DNA from 2 places in the Cellulosimicrobium sp. CpK407 genome. Region 2 is predicted to be linked to the other one. Evidence: riboswitches for the same ligand, from Rfam matches in the RefSeq annotation. Region 2 holds a riboswitch; the other holds the start of a gene.
What was found. A riboswitch is a leader RNA that binds a small molecule or an ion and turns the genes downstream of it on or off. The one in region 2 is predicted to bind FMN.
Positions count from the first base shown of each region.

Region 1: another riboswitch for FMN. It lies ahead of ribD (bifunctional diaminohydroxyphosphoribosylaminopyrimidine deaminase/5-amino-6-(5-phosphoribosylamino)uracil reductase RibD); the one in region 2 lies ahead of pnuC (nicotinamide riboside transporter PnuC).

Region 1 is NZ_JBGNYC010000002.1:119,071-126,983, forward strand. It holds gene ABWU78_RS01660 (DEAD/DEAH box helicase) at 1-503, shown strand, start outside; gene ABWU78_RS01665 (PH domain-containing protein) at 599-1,093, opposite strand; gene hisG (ATP phosphoribosyltransferase) at 1,154-2,008, opposite strand; gene ABWU78_RS01675 (phosphoribosyl-ATP diphosphatase) at 2,118-2,381, opposite strand; gene ribH (6,7-dimethyl-8-ribityllumazine synthase) at 2,455-2,922, opposite strand; gene ribB (3,4-dihydroxy-2-butanone-4-phosphate synthase) at 2,919-4,298, opposite strand; gene ABWU78_RS01690 (riboflavin synthase) at 4,352-4,987, opposite strand; gene ribD (bifunctional diaminohydroxyphosphoribosylaminopyrimidine deaminase/5-amino-6-(5-phosphoribosylamino)uracil reductase RibD) at 4,987-6,111, opposite strand; FMN riboswitch at 6,271-6,394, opposite strand; gene rpe (ribulose-phosphate 3-epimerase) at 6,609-7,277, opposite strand; gene ABWU78_RS01705 (GNAT family N-acetyltransferase) at 7,426-7,913, shown strand, end outside.
Region 2 is NZ_JBGNYC010000006.1:14,793-22,705, reverse strand. It holds gene ABWU78_RS04405 (TetR/AcrR family transcriptional regulator) at 60-818, shown strand; FMN riboswitch at 968-1,091, shown strand; gene pnuC (nicotinamide riboside transporter PnuC) at 1,242-1,940, shown strand; gene ABWU78_RS04395 (hypothetical protein) at 1,972-2,643, opposite strand; gene ABWU78_RS04390 (VOC family protein) at 2,653-3,000, opposite strand; gene ABWU78_RS04385 (acyl-CoA dehydrogenase family protein) at 3,198-4,448, shown strand; gene ABWU78_RS04380 (acetyl-CoA C-acyltransferase) at 4,558-5,790, shown strand; gene ABWU78_RS04375 (hypothetical protein) at 5,994-6,122, shown strand; gene ABWU78_RS04370 (hypothetical protein) at 6,107-6,394, opposite strand; gene ABWU78_RS04365 (NUDIX domain-containing protein) at 6,404-6,895, opposite strand; gene ABWU78_RS04360 (RidA family protein) at 7,113-7,508, shown strand; gene ABWU78_RS04355 (phosphatase PAP2 family protein) at 7,571-7,913, shown strand, end outside.

The DNA.
Region 1 (7,913 bases), on a different contig from region 2:
AGGAGCGGTTCGAGGCCGAGCGCGCCGCCGCGCGCGAGCAGGCGAAGGCACGCCGCACCGAGCGCACGGGCGAGCGCCCGCGCGGCGAGCGCGCGTCGGGCCGCCGCGAGGGCGACGGCACGCGCGGCATCCGCCGCGACGCCGTCGGGACCCGCTACCGCCTGTCCGTGGGCCACAAGGACGGCGTGATGCCCGGCGGGATCGTCGGCGCGCTGACGAACGAGGCCGGCCTGGCCGGGTCGGACGTCGGCAAGATCGACATCTTCCCGTCGTTCTCCCTCGTGGACATCACCGCGCCGCTCGACGCGGAGACCATGGACCGCATCTCCCGTGCCCGGGTCGCCGGGAAGGCGCTGCGCATCCGCGTGGACGAGGGCGCGCCCGCCTCGCGCGGCCCGCGCGGCGGTCACGGCCCGTCGGGCCGTCGCGACGAGCGTCGCGACCGCTTCGACCGCGCCGACGACCGGGGCGAGCGCAAGCCCCGTCATCGCACGGCGTACTGACGCACCCGCGTCGCCGTCGGCGACGCGAGCAGAGGGACGGCCCCGGATCCGCTGGATCCGGGGCCGTCCGTGTTCTGCCCCTGTGCCGTCGCGCGTCAGGTGCGCGGGCCCTCGTGCGCCTCGCCGTGCGCCTGGACCAGTGCCGCCAGGCGGCGCGCCTCCGCGTCCCCGCGCGCGCCGTCGGCCCGTTGGATCCCCATGACGGCGAGCGTCGACCCGTCCGCAAGGTCCAGGCGCACCCACGCGTCGCCGGAGCCGAACCGGACGGACACGACCTGCGCCCACTCGAGCTCGCGCGTGTAGATGACGTTGCGCACCCGCAGCCCCTCGCGCGTCGGGACGGCGTGCACGCCCCCCAGGCGCCACAGCAGCCACGCCGCGAACAGGGCGAACGCGGCCAGCGAGAGGCGGTTCACCCACGACGTGCCGAGCGGGCCCGTCGCCGACAGCCCGACGACGACGCACCCGCCGACCACGACGACACCCGTCGCCCACGCCGACACCAGGCCGAACCGGGGCCGGAACGGCCGGTAGGGGTCGTCGTGGCGCTCCCCCGGCAGGCCAGGATCAGGGAACGGGTCGGTGCTCATGCCGCCACCGTCTCACACCCGCACGACGCCCACCGGCGCCGCGCCCCGGGGCGAGCGGTGTCAGAGGCGGGACGCGTGGATCCGGGTGACGAGGATCGCACGCGCACCCACGTCGTACAGGGCGTCCATGACCTGGTTCGTCTGGTCGCGACGCACCATCGCCCGCACCGCCGCCCAGTCGCGGTCGTGCAGCGGCGACACCGTCGGCGACTCCAGGCCCGGCGTGATCGCGACCGCACGCTCCACGAGCGACACCGGCACGTCGTAGTCCATGAGGACGTACTGGCGCGCCGTGAGCACGCCCTGCAGGCGCCGGCTCAGCACCTCGACCCCCGCCGGGACGTCCGCCTCCGCGACCGCGCGCGGACGGATCAGCACCGCCTCCGACACGAGGATCGGGTCGCCGAACACCTCCAGGCCCGCGCCCCGCAGCGTCGTGCCCGTCGAGACGACGTCCGCGACGACGTCCGCCACCCCGAGCTGCACCGCCGACTCCACCGCGCCGTCCAGGTGCACGACCGTGGCCTCCACGCCGTGCGAGCGCAGGTGCCCTTCGACCAGCACCTCGTACGACGTCGCGACGCGCAGCCCCTGCACCTGCTCCAGCGATGTCACCGTGCCCGCCGGGGCCGCGTACCGGAACGTCGACCCCCCGAACCCGAGCTGCATGTGCTCCACCGCGTCCGCGCCCGAGTCCAGCAGCAGGTCGCGGCCCGTGATCCCCACGTCGACCGTGCCCGACCCCACGTACACCGCGATGTCGCGCGGGCGCAGGAAGAAGAACTCGACGTCGTTGTCCGGGTCGGCCAGCACCAGCTCGCGCGAGTCACGACGCTGGCGGTACCCCGCCTCGCGCAGCATCTCGACGGCGGGCTCGGACAGGGACCCCTTGTTGGGGACGGCGATACGCAGCATGACAGGACCTTCGTTCAGGGGATCGGGCAAGGAGCGGGGAACAGCAGGGACGAGCGAGGGGCGAGCGGCGCTCGCGGCCGGGAGCGGGGACGCTCACCGGCACGGCCGCTCACAGATGCTCGTACACGTCCTGCAGGCTCAGACCCTTCGCCAGCATGAGGACCTGCAGGTGGTAGAGGAGCTGGGAGATCTCCTCCGCCGTCTTCACGTCGCCCTCGTACTCGGCGGCCATCCACACCTCGGCGGCCTCCTCGACCACCTTCTTCCCGATCGCGTGCACGCCGGCGTCCAGCTCCGCGACCGTGCCGGAACCGGCAGGTCGCGTCGTGGCCTTCTCGGACAGCTCCGCGAACAGGGACTCGAACGTCTTCACGCGCCCAGGGTATCCGCCGCCCGGGCAGGGCCGGGGCGCGGTCCGCCCAGCGGGCACGCCCCGACCCGGTCCGTCACAGGTCGCGCAGCGCCACCACCGTCGCGACCGCCGCCTCCGCGGCCTCCGCACCCTTGTCCTCGCGCGACCCCTCCAGCCCCGCCCGGTCCAGCGCCTGCTGCTCGTCGTCGCACGTCAGCACGCCGAACCCCACCGGCACCCCCGTCCGCACGCTCACGTCCGTCAGACCCGACGTCGCCGCCTGGCACACGTACTCGAAGTGCGGCGTCCCCCCACGGATCACCACCCCCAGCGCCACCACCGCGTCCGCGCCGTGCTCCACCGCGCGCGCCGCCGCCACCGGCAGCTCGAACGACCCCGGCACCCGCACCACGCTCACGTGCGACACGCTCGCCGCCGCCAACGCCCGGCGCGCACCCGCCAGCAACCCGTCCATCACCTCCGTGTGCCAGCTCGCCGCGACCACCGTCACCCGCAGCCCCGACCCGTCCACGCTGATCGACGGCGCACCTGCCCCGCTCATCCCTCGTCCTCCTTCGACTCCTCGGCACCGGACCCGTCGTCCGGCCCTCCCCGGGCAGCCCCGTCCGGGACTGCCACCGTGTCCAGCAGATGACCCATCGCCACCTTCTTCGTCACCAGGTACGCCCGGTTGTGCTCACCGTGACCCACCTCGATCCGCTCCGTCCCCACCACGTCGATGCCCGAGGCCACCAGCCCCGTCACCTTCGCCGGGTTGTTCGTCAGCAACCGCACCCGCGACAGCCCCAGGTCCGCCAGGATCGCCGCCGCCGCCCCGTACTCCCTGCGGTCCACCGGCCACCCCAGCTCCAGGTTCGCCTGCACCGTGTCCAGACCCGCGTCCTGGAGCTCGTACGCCCCGATCTTCGCCAGCAGCCCGATGCCGCGCCCCTCGTGCCCCCGCAGGTACACCACCGCACCGCCCTCCGCCGCGACCCGCCCCATCGCCGCCTGCAGCTGCGGACCGCAGTCGCACCGCAACGACCCGAACGCGTCCCCCGTCAGGCACTCCGAGTGCACCCGCACCACCGGGACGCCGTCGGGCCCGACGGCGCTCGCGGCCTCCGCACCCACCTCATCGCGGTCCGCCGTACGGACCGGGTCGACGGCAGGGACGAGAGCCACGTGCTCCGCACCCGTCCGCAGGTCCCGGTACCCGATCACGCGGAACCGGCCGTGCGCCGTCGGAAGATCCGCCGAGGCGGTCCGGTGCACCCGCCGCGCCAGCGCCTCACGGTCCGGCACCTCCACAGCCGCCGCCGGTGCCGGGTCGTGCACGCGCCGCCACGCCACCAGGTCCGCGATCGTGAGGAGCACCAGCCCGTCACGCTCCGCCAGGGCCGCCGCGTCCCCCAGCCGCATCATCGTCCCGTCGTCGTGCACCAGCTCCGCGATGCCCCCGACCTCGCCCCTCCCCGCCAGGCGCACCAGGTCCACCGCCGCCTCCGTGTGCCCCGCACGGTGCAGCACACCCCCCGGCACCGCCCGCAACGGCAGCACGTGACCCGGCCGGATCAGGTCCACCGGACCCGACGCCGGGTCCGCCAGCACCCGCAACGTCCGCGCCCGGTCCTCCGCCGAGATCCCCGTCGTCACCCCCGTCGCCGCGTCCACCGTCACCGTGTACGCCGTGCGCCGCGGGTCCTGGCTGTGCGGCACCATCAACGGCAGCTCCAGCGCGTCCGCCCGCGACGCCGGCATCGGCGCGCACAGGTACCCCGACGAGTGCCGGATCGTCCACGCCACCCACTCCGCCGACACCCCCTGCGCCGCGAACACCACGTCCGCCTCGTTCTCCCGGTCCGGCGAGTCCGCCACCAGCACCGGCCGCCCCGCCCGGATCTCCGCCAGCGCCTCCTCGACCGACCCCAGGCGCACACCCCCCGACCCCTCCGGCACGGCGGCGCTCGCGGACGGCGCGCGTCCGCCCGTCACGACGCGCTCCCGGAGGTGGTGCCGGCACCGGAGCCCGACTGGAGCAGGCGCTCGACGTACTTCGCGAGCACGTCCACCTCGAGGTTCACCCGGTCGCCCGGGACGAGCCCGCCGAGGATCGTCGCTTCGAGCGTCGTCGGGATGAGGGAGACGCCGAACGTCTCGTCGTCCACCCGCGTCACCGTCAGCGACACCCCGCTCACCGCGATCGAGCCCTTCTCCGCGACGTACCGCGTCAAGCCCGCAGGCGCCGAGAACACCAGGTCGTCCCAGCGCTCGCCCGGGTCGCGGCTCACCAGCGTCCCCACACCGTCCACGTGCCCCTGCACCACGTGACCCCCCAGCCGCGCATCCGCCCGCACCGCACGCTCCAGGTTCACCGGCGAGCCCACCACGAGGTCGCCCAGGGCGGTCCGGCGCAGCGACTCCGGCATCACGTCCGCCGTGAACGACCCGTCGCCGCCCAGGCCCGTCACCGTCAGGCACACCCCGTTGACCGCGATCGAGTCCCCCGGCGCCGCGTCCGACGTGGCGAGCGGCCCCTCCACCGTGAGCACCGCATCCGCTCCCTCGCCGCCCGGGAACCCGACGTCCCGAACCTTCCCGATCTCCTCCACGATCCCCGTGAACATCAGCCGACCCGTCCTTCCGTGCTCGTCCTGGACACCACCAGCGCGTCGTCCCCGACCCGCCTCACCTCGACCGTGCGGAACCGGTGCGCGTCGGCGATCGTCGCCACGCCCAGCCCGTCCACGACCCGCCGACCGCTCCCCAGCAGCACCGGGGCCACGTACGCGTGCAGCTCGTCCACCACGCCCGCCGCGAGGAATGCCGTCGCGAGCGTCGGGCCGCCCTCCACGAGCACGTGCCGCACCTCGCGCTCCCCGAGCCGTTCCAGCACGTGCCCGACGTCGCGCGTCAGCAGGTGCAGCAGCTCGCCGCCCTCCCCGCGCACGCGCGCCGCCGGCGGGATCCCCCGCAGCCCGACGACGACCCGCAGGGGCTGGTGCGCCGCGAGGGCCTCGGCGCTCGCGGCGTCGTGCGTGCGCACCCGTGCGGTGAGCGCCGGGTCGTCCGTGAGGAGCGTGCCCGTGCCGACGACGATCGCGTCGACCTCGGCGCGCACGCGGTGCGCGTGCTCGCGGGCCGCCGGCCCGGTGATCCAGCGGCTCGTGCCGTCCTCGGCCGCGACGTACCCGTCGAGCGTCGTCGCCGTCTTGAGCGTCACGTACGGCGTACCGCGTCGCACGGACGTCAGCCACACCCGGAGGAGCTCCTCGCCCTCGGCGGCGCGCAGGCCGCGCACGACGCGCACCCCGGCCGCGCGCAGGCGGTGCGCACCACCCGTCGCCACGGGGTTCGGGTCGTCGACGGCGTGCACGACCTCGGCCACCCCCGCGGCCACGAGCGCGTCCGCGCACGGCCCCGTGCGGCCGGTGTGGGCGCACGGCTCGAGCGTCACGACGGCGGTCGCGCCGGTGACGTCGACGCCGCGCGCCCGGGCGTCCGCGAGGGCGGCGGCCTCGGCGTGCGGCGTCCCCGCACCTCGGTGGTATCCCTCGGCGAGGACCGGCCGCGGGTGCGGGTCCACCGAGTCGGGCGCGGCGCCGTCGGGCAGGGCAGGGCCGTGCGGGGCGGGCCCCAGCAGGACGCAGCCGACCCGGGGGTTGGGTCCGTGCGCGGGTCCGCGTCCCGCGAGCTCGAGCGCGCGCGTCATCGCGGCGTCGATCGTCAGGGTCCTGGGGTGCTCGCCCATCGTCCTCCTCCCGGGCACGCGTGCTCCGGGGTGAGGGCGGGCGGCGGGGTCAGGCCTGGACGGGCCCGACGGCGTCGCTCACCACGGCGAGGCCGTCGCCGTCACGGACGGGTGCTCCGACGGGTCGCCGGAGCACCACGCCCAGGCGTGGCCGCGCCGCACGTGCTTCCTCCCATCCGGACTGTCACCGTCGGTCCTGGAGTTCCACCAGGTCAACCGCGCGTGGGCGCGGGTCGCGGACTGTCACCGCCGGCTCGGAATTGCACCGACCCCGGAGCACGTTCGTGCGTACTGCTGCTTCCAACCGAGCATGCTACTCGCGCATTCCCCGGGGCCTGCCTGTCCGCCTGCCGAGCAGACGTGACCGAACGACCCCTCCCCTCCGTGCTGTGTGGTGACCGGCCTCGGTAGGTCGGGGTCGTCATGACCGCTTGGCACACTATTTTTGTCGCTACGAGAGAGGGAGCCCGAGGTGCGGGCTCCCTCTCGGCCGGTCGTCAGTGTGCGTGCGCCGACGCCTCCGCCAGCTCGCGCAGCGCCTGGATCTCACCCGGCACGCTCTCCGCCCCGTACACCGCCGACCCGGCGACGAAGACGTTGGCCCCCGCGTCGGCCGCCCGCTCGATGGTCGTGCGCGACACTCCCCCGTCGACCTGGATCCACACGTCCAGCCCGGACTCGCTCACGGCCTCGCGCGCCCGTCGGATCTTCGGGAGGGTCCCGTCGATGAACGACTGCCCGCCGAAGCCCGGCTCGACCGTCATGACGAGGATCATGTCGACCTCCGCCAGGAGGTCCAGGAAGGGCTCCACGGGCGTCGCAGGGCGCAGCGCGAGGCCTGCACGGGACCCGAGGCGCCGGAGCTCGCGTGCGAGCCGCACAGGGGCGGCAGCGGCCTCGGCGTGGAACGTCACCGACGCGGCACCCGCCTCCGCGTACGCCGGCGCCCAGCGGTCCGGGTCCTCGATCATGAGGTGCGCGTCGATCGGCACCGGCGACACCTGCGCCAGGCGCTCGAACACCGGCAGCCCGAGCGTGAGGTTCGGCACGAAGTGGTTGTCCATGACGTCGACGTGCGCGTAGTCCGCCGTCGAGATGGCGTTCAGGTCGCGCTCGAGGTTCGCGAAGTCGGCGGACAGGATGCTCGGTGCGATGAGGGCTGCCATGGCTCCAGCCTAGGGTGCCTCCGCCCGCCCCCGACGCTCGTAGGCTCGTCCCGTGAGCAGCCTCCCCTCCCCCGGCACCCGACGCCCACCTGCGCCGACAGGGCCGACAGGGCCGAAAGGGCCGACACCGGTCCCCGCGGGCGTCCGGGTGCGCGCCGCCACGCGGGCCGACCTCGGCCGCGTCGCCGCGATCGCCGCGCCGTTCGTCCGCGACACGTGCGTGACGTTCGAGGAGGAGGTCTGGGACGTCCCCGCGTGGGAGCGCAAGCTCGACGACGTCACCGCTCGCGGCCTGCCGTTCCTCGTCGCCGAGGTCGACGGGCCGCCAGGTCCGGACGGCACGGGCCACCCGGTGGTCGCTGGCTACGCCTACGCGTCCGCATGGCGCCCGAAGCCCGCGTACCGACACACCGCCGAGGACACGATCTACCTCGACCCCGACCACACCGGGCACGGGATCGGCACCGCGCTGCTGGGCGCGCTGCTCGACGCGTGCGTCTCCGCAGGCGTCCGGCAGGTCGTCTCGGTCGTCGCCGACGTCCCCGAGGCGGCGGGCTCGCTCCCCCTCCACCGGCGCTTCGGCTTCGTCGAGACCGGCCGCCTCACCGCCGTCGGCTTCAAGCACGGCCGCTGGGT
Region 2 (7,913 bases):
GGAGCGCCGGCGCTCGGCCGGAAGGGGCGCGCGAGCGGGACCGGTGTACCGTCCGGTGCATGACCGACGTCCGCAGCCGCACCCACGCCCAGGCCGTCGACGCAGCGATCGAGCTCTTCACCCGCAAGGGGTACGAGCAGACGACCGTCGAGGAGATCGCCGACGCCGCCCAGGTCAGCCGCGCCACCTTCTTCCGCCGCTACGGCTCCAAGGAGGACGTGGTCTTCGCGGACCACGAGCTCCTGCTCGACGAGGTCGTCGTCATGCTCGCCGCGACGCGGCCCGTGCCCGACGCGGAGGGCCGCCTCACGCCGGACCCCGCCGTCGACCCGTACGTCGAGGTCTGCCGCGCGGCGCGGCTCGTGTTCGACCACCACGTCGGGCAGCGGGAGACGTCGCTCGCGCGGTGGCAGCTCCTCCAGCAGGTGCCGGCGCTGCGCGACCGCGAGCTCGTCACGACGCACCGCTACGAGCGCGCCTTCACCGCGTACCTGCGCGACGCGCTCCCGCCGGACGAGCGCCGGTCGACCGCGTCCATCGCGTTCGCCGCGTCGGTCGTCGCCGTCCACAACGCGCTCCTGCGCCGGTGGCTGCGCTCCCCCGACCAGGACCTGCGCCCCCAGCTCGAGGAGGCGTTCGCGGACCTGCGCCGCGCCGCCGTCGGCCGGTACGCCGCGCCCGACGGCGCCGCCCAGGAGCGCAGCGGGGACGGCACGCCCACGGCGCGCCGCGTCGTCGTGACCGTGGTGGACGCCGACGCGGACGCGCAGGGCGTCGCGGACGACGTCGCGCGCGCCGTCCGCGACGCGCTCGCGTGACCAGCTGAGATCGGCAGCTTCTGCCGAGTTCGGTCATCGCGACTGCCGACCTCGGTCGGATGTGCCGATGTCGCGTATCGAGTGACCGATCGGCGCGGCGTCGGGGAATGCGCCGGTAGCATCGGCGGTTGCAGAACGCAGTACGCACGAACGTGCTCCGGGGTCGGTGCAATTCCGAGCCGGCGGTGACAGTCCGCGACCCGCGCCCACGCGCGGTTGACCTGGTGGAACTCCAGGACCGACGGTGACAGTCCGGATGGGAGGAAGCACGTGCGGCGCCGCCGTCCTCGGCCGGGCTCTCGCGAGCCCGCGCGACGGGGCTCGGCCTCGCCGTGGTGAGCGACGCCGTCGGGCCCTCGTGGCCCGGCCCCGCCGCCCGCCCTCACCCCGGAGCACGCGTGCCCGGGAGGACGAGGACATCCGATGGACCTGATCCACGCGCTGTTCGACGCGCAGCTGACGATCGGCGACCAGCACCTGCTGTGGCGCGAGATCGTGGGCAACGGGTTCGGCCTGGCGTCGGCGCTGGGCGGCATGCGGCGCAAGGTGTGGGCGTGGCCGGTGGGCATCGTCGGCAACCTGCTGCTGCTCACGGTGTTCCTCGGCGCGGTCTTCGCGACGCCCAACCCCGTCAACCTGCTCGGCCAGGCCGGGCGGCAGGTCATGTTCGTCGTCGTGTCGGTGTACGGGTGGGTGCAGTGGCGCCGGACCCAGGCCCGGCTCGGCGAGACCGACGCCGACAGCCACGGCGTCGCCGTCGTGCCGCGCTGGGCGTCGTGGCGCCAGCGCGCGTTCCTCCTCGTCGCGCTCGTCGGCGGGACGGCGCTGCTCACGCCCCTGTTCCGGGCGCTCGAGTCGTACGAGCCCGTCTGGGCCGACGCGTGGATCTTCATGGGCTCGCTGCTCGCGACGTACGGCATGGCCAAGGGTTGGGTCGAGTTCTGGCTGATCTGGGTCGCGGTGGACGTCGTGGGCGTGCCGCTGCTGATCTCGGCCGGGTTCTACGCGTCCGCGTTCATGTACGTGTTCTACGGCGCGTTCACGCTCGTCGGGTTCTTCGTGTGGTGGCGCGTCAACCGGCGCGCGACGGCCGAGGCCGAGGCGGCAGGCGCGCCCGCCTGACCCGGGTGCCTGCGGCCGGGTCAGCCGCGGGTCAGTCCTCGAACAGCATCCGGTCCGACGGCGCGGCGCGGCTCGCGCGCAGCGCCGGGTCCGTGCACAGCGCCTCGACGAGCGCGTCGCTCCCGCCCACGTAGGTCGCGGCGGCGTCGATCTCGGTCCCGACGAACCACGACCGGTCCTCGGGCCACCACAGGTTGGGCGGCTGCTCGTGGTCGCGGAACGCGCCGACGTCGGCGAGGGTCCCCGTCCACAGGTGGTACTCGCGGTGCGGGAGCAGGAGCATCGGCGCGGCCGGGCGCTCGACGAGCGTCGGCGCGAGCTGCTCCCACGCCTCGGCGACCGCGCGCTCGATCTCCGCGGCGGTCGGCCGCGGCTCGTCCTCGGGCCACCCGACGAGCGGCGCGACGCCCGAGCCGGTCCGCGGGTCCGCGCCGTGGTCGTAGAGGAACGCGTGGCCCGTCCACAGGGCGAGGTGCACGGGCTGGTCGCCGGTGAAGGGCGCGAGCGCCGCAGCCAGGGCGTCGGTCTGCGTCGCGAGCGTGACGTCGTCGTCCCAGCCCGGGTGCGGGACGCACGCGTACGCCGCGTAGCCGCGCGGGACCGTGCCGTCGACGCGCGGGCCGAACTCCCCGAGGCGCGGCGCGATCCACGCGCCCGCGGAGGCGTCGTCGTCCCAGGTCACCCGGTCGGCCGGCGTCGTCACGCACGCACCCTACGACGACGGGAGCGCGCCGCTGAGCCCGATCTCGTTGCCGTCGGGGTCGCGGAACACGGTCTTCACGACCCCGCCGTCGTAGGTCTCGCGGCGGTCCGGCTCGATGCCCCGGCCCGAGGCCGCAGCGAGGAACGCGTCGACGTCGTCGCGGAACACCGTGACGACGCCGTGGCCGGCGTGCTCGGGCACCTGCTCGACGACGAGCCACCGGCGCTCGGCGAGCTCCCACACGGACTCGGTGGGCGTCGCGACGAACGTCGGGGCCGACCCGAGCAGGCGCACGTACCAGTCGCGCGCCGGGTCGTGGTCGCGCACGTGCATCGTCACGAACAGGTCGAGTGCCATCTCTCGACGGTAGGACGGAGGTCGCGAGATCGCACGGCGCCGTGGATCCGGTGCGATACGCCGTCTCAGATTGACTGATACCGGGTATCGCTGCACTATGGGAGAGGCCGCCGCCGACGCCGGGCCCCGCACCCGGGAACCCGCGCCGGAGCCGGTCGCGCACGACCGACCCCAGCCGCCCTCCCAGGGGAGCACCGATGCCTACCACCCCGATCATGCCCGGAGTCACCGAGCCCACCTACGACCTCGCGACCCCGCTCGACCTCGACTACGCCGGCGCGTTCGCCGACGCGACCGAGGAGGACCGCGCCCACCAGCAGCGCGTCCGGCAGTTCGTCCAGGACGAGGTGCTCCCGGTCATCGACGACTACTGGGAGCGCGCCGAGGTCCCGTTCGACCTCGTCAAGCGCATGGGTGAGCTCGACCTGCTGCGCGACGGCGTCGACGTCGAGGGCCGCCCGCGCGTGAGCCTGCTCGGCGCGGGCCTCGCCGCGATGGAGATGTCGCGCGGCGACGGCTCCGTCGCGACGATCTGCGGCGTCCAGGGCGGTCTCGCGCTGCGCAGCATCCAGATGCTCGGCTCTGGCGAGCAGCGGGCGAGGTACGCCGAGCCCATGGCGCGCGGGGAGATCCTCGGCGCGTTCGCGCTCACCGAGCCCACCCACGGCTCGGACTCCGTCTCGCTCGAGACGACGGCGCGCAAGGAGACGCGCGACGGCGTCGAGGGCTACGTGCTGAACGGCGAGAAGAAGTGGATCGGCAACGGGTCGTCGGGGCACATCACGGTCGTGTGGGCGCGGCTGGTCGGCGACGCCGAGCACGGAGCCGACGGCCAGGTCCACGGGTTCGTCGTGCCGCAGGACACCCCCGGCTACACGGGCACGACCATCACCGGCAAGGTGTCGCTCCGCGCGATCTGGCAGGCGCACGTCGTGCTCGACGACGTGTTCGTCCCCGCCGAGAACGCCCTGCCCGGCGCGCGGTCGTTCAAGGACACCTCGCGCGTGCTCTTCGCGACGCGCCTCGGGGTGGCGTGGGCCGCCGTCGGGCACGCGGTGGCCTGCTACGAGGCCGCGGTCGCGTACGCGACGCAGCGCGTCCAGTTCGGGCGCCCGCTCGCCGCGAACCAGATGGTGCAGGAGCGCCTCACCAAGATGCTCTCGACGATCACGCAGCTCCAGCTCCTCGTCGCGCAGATGACGCGCCTCGACGAGGCGGGGACGCTCACCGGCCCGCAGGCGTCGCTCGCCAAGTACACGTGCACCCGCGGGGCCCGCGAGGTCGCGGCGAGCGCGCGCGACCTCCTCGGCGGCAACGGGATCCTGCTCCAGAACCGCGTCGCGCGGCACTTCGCCGACATCGAGGCCCTGCACACGTACGAGGGCACCGAGTCGGTCCAGGCGCTCATCGTCGGACGCGACATCACGGGCGTCTCCGCGTTCGTCTGACGGTCCCGAGGGCGCACGCCCTCCCCCCGCTCCCCGGCGCCGCTCGCCCCTCCTCGCGGCGCCGGGGCTCCTTCCTGTTCGCCCCGTCTCCTCCCCGGATCGGAGTCCCATGAGCACCGCCGCCAGCCCCCTGCCCGACGCCGCCGCCGTCACCCCCGAGGACGAGGTCACCCCGGTCCTCCTGCACGGCGCACGCACCCCGTTCGCGCGCTTCCGCGGCGCGCTCGCCTCGCTCTCGGCCGCCGAGCTCGGCGCGCACGCGATCCGCGGCGCGCTCGCGGCCGCGGGCGTCGCGCCGGAGCAGGTCGACACGGTGATCGTCGGGCAGGTCGTGCAGGCGGGCGCCAAGCAGGGCCCCGCGCGCCAGGCCGCGATCCTCGCGGGCCTCGGCTGGGACGTGCCCACCGTGACGATCAACAAGCTGTGCCTCTCGGGCCTCACCGCGATCATCGACGCGGCCCGGCTGGTCCGCACGCGCGAGGCGAGCGTCGTCGTCGCGGGCGGCCAGGAGTCCATGACGAACGCCCCGCACCTGGTCGTCGGGTCGCGCGCCGGGTTCGCGTTCGGGGACGTGACGATGGCCGACTCCCTCACGCACGACGGCCTCAACGACCCGTTCAGCGGAGAGGTCATGGGCGAGCTCACCGACCGCGGCTGCGCGACGCGCGGCATCGGCCGCCCCGAGCAGGACGCGTTCGCGCTGCGCTCGCACCAGCGGGCCGCCGCGGCGCGCGACGCCGGGCGCCTCGCCGAGGAGATCGCCCCGGTCGAGGTGCCGCAGCGGCGGGGCGAGCCGGTCGTCGTCGAGCACGACGAGGGCGTGCGCGCCGACACGACGCTCGAGGCCCTGGAGCGGCTGCGCCCGGCCTTCGTGCAGGACGGGACCATCACCGCCGGGTCGAGCTCGCCGCTGTCCGACGGCGCGGCGGCGGTCGTCGTCGCGAGCCGCGCCTTCGCGAAGCGCAACGGCCTGCCGTGGCTCGCCGAGATCGGTGCGGCGGGGCAGGTCGCGGGACCCGACAACTCGCTGCACTCCCAGCCGGCGCGGGCCATCGAGGCCGCCGTCCAGCGCGAGGGGATCGCCGCGGCGGACCTCGACCTCGTGGAGATCAACGAGGCGTTCGCCGCCGTCGCGCTGCAGTCGGTCGCGGACCTCGGCATCGACGCGGACGTCGTGAACACCGACGGCGGCGCCATCGCGCTCGGCCACCCCGTCGGCGCGTCCGGCGCCCGCCTCGCGCTGCACCTCGCGCTCGCGCTGAAGCGCCGTGGCGGTGGCGTCGGCGCAGCGGCGCTGTGCGGTGGCGGCGGTCAGGGCGACGCGCTGATCTTGCGGGCCTGACGCCCTCGTCGGGCGCGCAAGACCCCGCCGCACGCGCTTGCCCGAGCGAACCACCCGACCCTGGTGCACGATGCTGCACCAGGGTCGGCGCGTTCCGGTCGCCGCGGTGTGACGCAGATCGCGCCGAGGTCGGCCGGAACCGCGTCATGGATCGCGTCGGGCGCGGTCTCTCTCCCTGGAACCACCCCGACGAGAGGACCGCCATGACCACCGTGACCGAGGCAGCCCGCCGCACCGCGAGCCGCGCGCGGCACTCGCACCTGTCCGCCGCCGCCGTCGTGCTCGTCGGCCTCGTCGCCGGTTTCGCCGCGGCGCCCTACCTGCTGGGCTGACCCGGACCACCGTCCGGCCCGTCCGGCGGGCGCTCGCCGCGGAACGAGTCGACGAACCCCCAGACCGCGCTCCCGACCCCGCTGAGGCAGAGGATCGAGACCAGGGTCAGCATCAGGGCCTCGGCGACGTCGCCCGCGAGCCAGGCCTGGACCGCGCCCGCCACGACGAAGGGGCCGACCAGAGCGCACAGCACCAGCACCGCGACGGCCCACCAGCGGCGTCGTCGCTGGTCGCGCGGCGGCTTCGAGAGCCCGTAGTGATACAGCGCCACGCCCGGAGCCTACGGCTCGACGGCAGGGTCGCGGGCGTCCGCCAGCCGCTCCTCGAGGCGGTCGAGCAGCGGGACCTGGCCCGCGACGACGAGGCCGCGAGCCCGTGCGAGCGGGAACCAGCCGGCCCGGTCGAGCTCGGGGAACTCCTGCATCCGCCCCGAGCGCGGCGGCCACTCCAGCGCGAACGTGTTGCTGGAGATCGCCGCGACGTCGAGGTCCGCCTCGCGTGCCCACGCCGCGACGAGCTTCCCCGCACGCTGACGCACGGTGCCGAGGTCGAGGTCGGGCGCCTCCGCCGCCGGGGCCGGGACGCCGAGCTCCTCCGCGAACTCGCGCAGCGCCGCGGCGTGACCGTCCTCGCCCGGCTCCACCTCGCCCTTGGGGATCGTCCAGCCGCCCGCGTCCTTGCGCGCCCACAGCGGTCCGCCCATATGCCCGAGGAGCACCTCGACGACGTCGTCACGGAACCGGTAGAGCACGAGCCCTGCTGACTGCTTCACCCCTCCTTCCTACACAGCCGACGGCGGGACGGCCCGTCGGGGGCCGTGCCCCGGGTTTCATCGTGGGCGGGTCGTGGTCCTGGGTGGGCGGGCCGGGCTCCTTTCCCGCCGTGGTCGTGGGTGAAGGCGGGGGCCGGGTTCCTCGCCCGCCGTGGGCCTGTGGGTGGCCGCGCGTAGCGTCGGTCGCCTCAGGACCAGACCGCAGGAGGGGACGACCATGACCACGCCGAGCGTCACGCACCTCAACCCGGCCGGGCTGCACCGCAACCCGGCCTTCTCCCAGGGCACGATCGTCGAGACCGGCCGCACGCTCTACGTCGGCGGCCAGAACGGGACCGACGCCGAGGGCGCGATCGTCGAGGGCGGCATCGCGGCCCAGACCGCGCAGGCGCTGCGCAACGTCCTCGCCGTGCTGGCGGAAGCGGGCGCGGGGTCGCAGGACGTCGCGCGGCTCGCCGTCTACCTCGACCCCGAGGCCGACCTCATGGCGGGCTTCGCCGCCGTCGGCGAGGTCTGGGGTCCGCACCCCGCGGCGGTGACGGTCCTCCGGGTGGGGATCGGCCGGCCCGGTGCTCTCGTCGAGATCGAGGCGGTCGCGGCCCTGCCCGCCTGAGGCGCTCGGGCTGACACCCCTCTCCACGGGCGTACGGCCGTAGCCCCGGCTACCGTCCGGGGGTGCCCGCCGACCCTGCCCTGCGCCGCTCGCTCGGGCGTGCCAGGAGGCGCGCGCTGGGGAGAGCCGCGGTGTACGGGATCGCGGCCTCCGTCCCGGTGCTCGTGCTCGCGTGGCTCGTGCGCGCGGAGTCGGGGCTCGTCGTCGAGGCCGACCGCGCCGCCGTCGCCGCGGCGACCGGGTTCACCGGCGAGCGGCCCGCGTTCGAGCGCACCCTGCTCGTGGGGCAGGAGGTGCTCGCCGCGCGGTGGATGAACCTCGCCGCGATGGGCGTGTGCCTCTGGGCGTGGCGACGCCACGGCCTCGGGACACGGGCCGCCTGGGCAGCCGGGACGATCTGGGGCG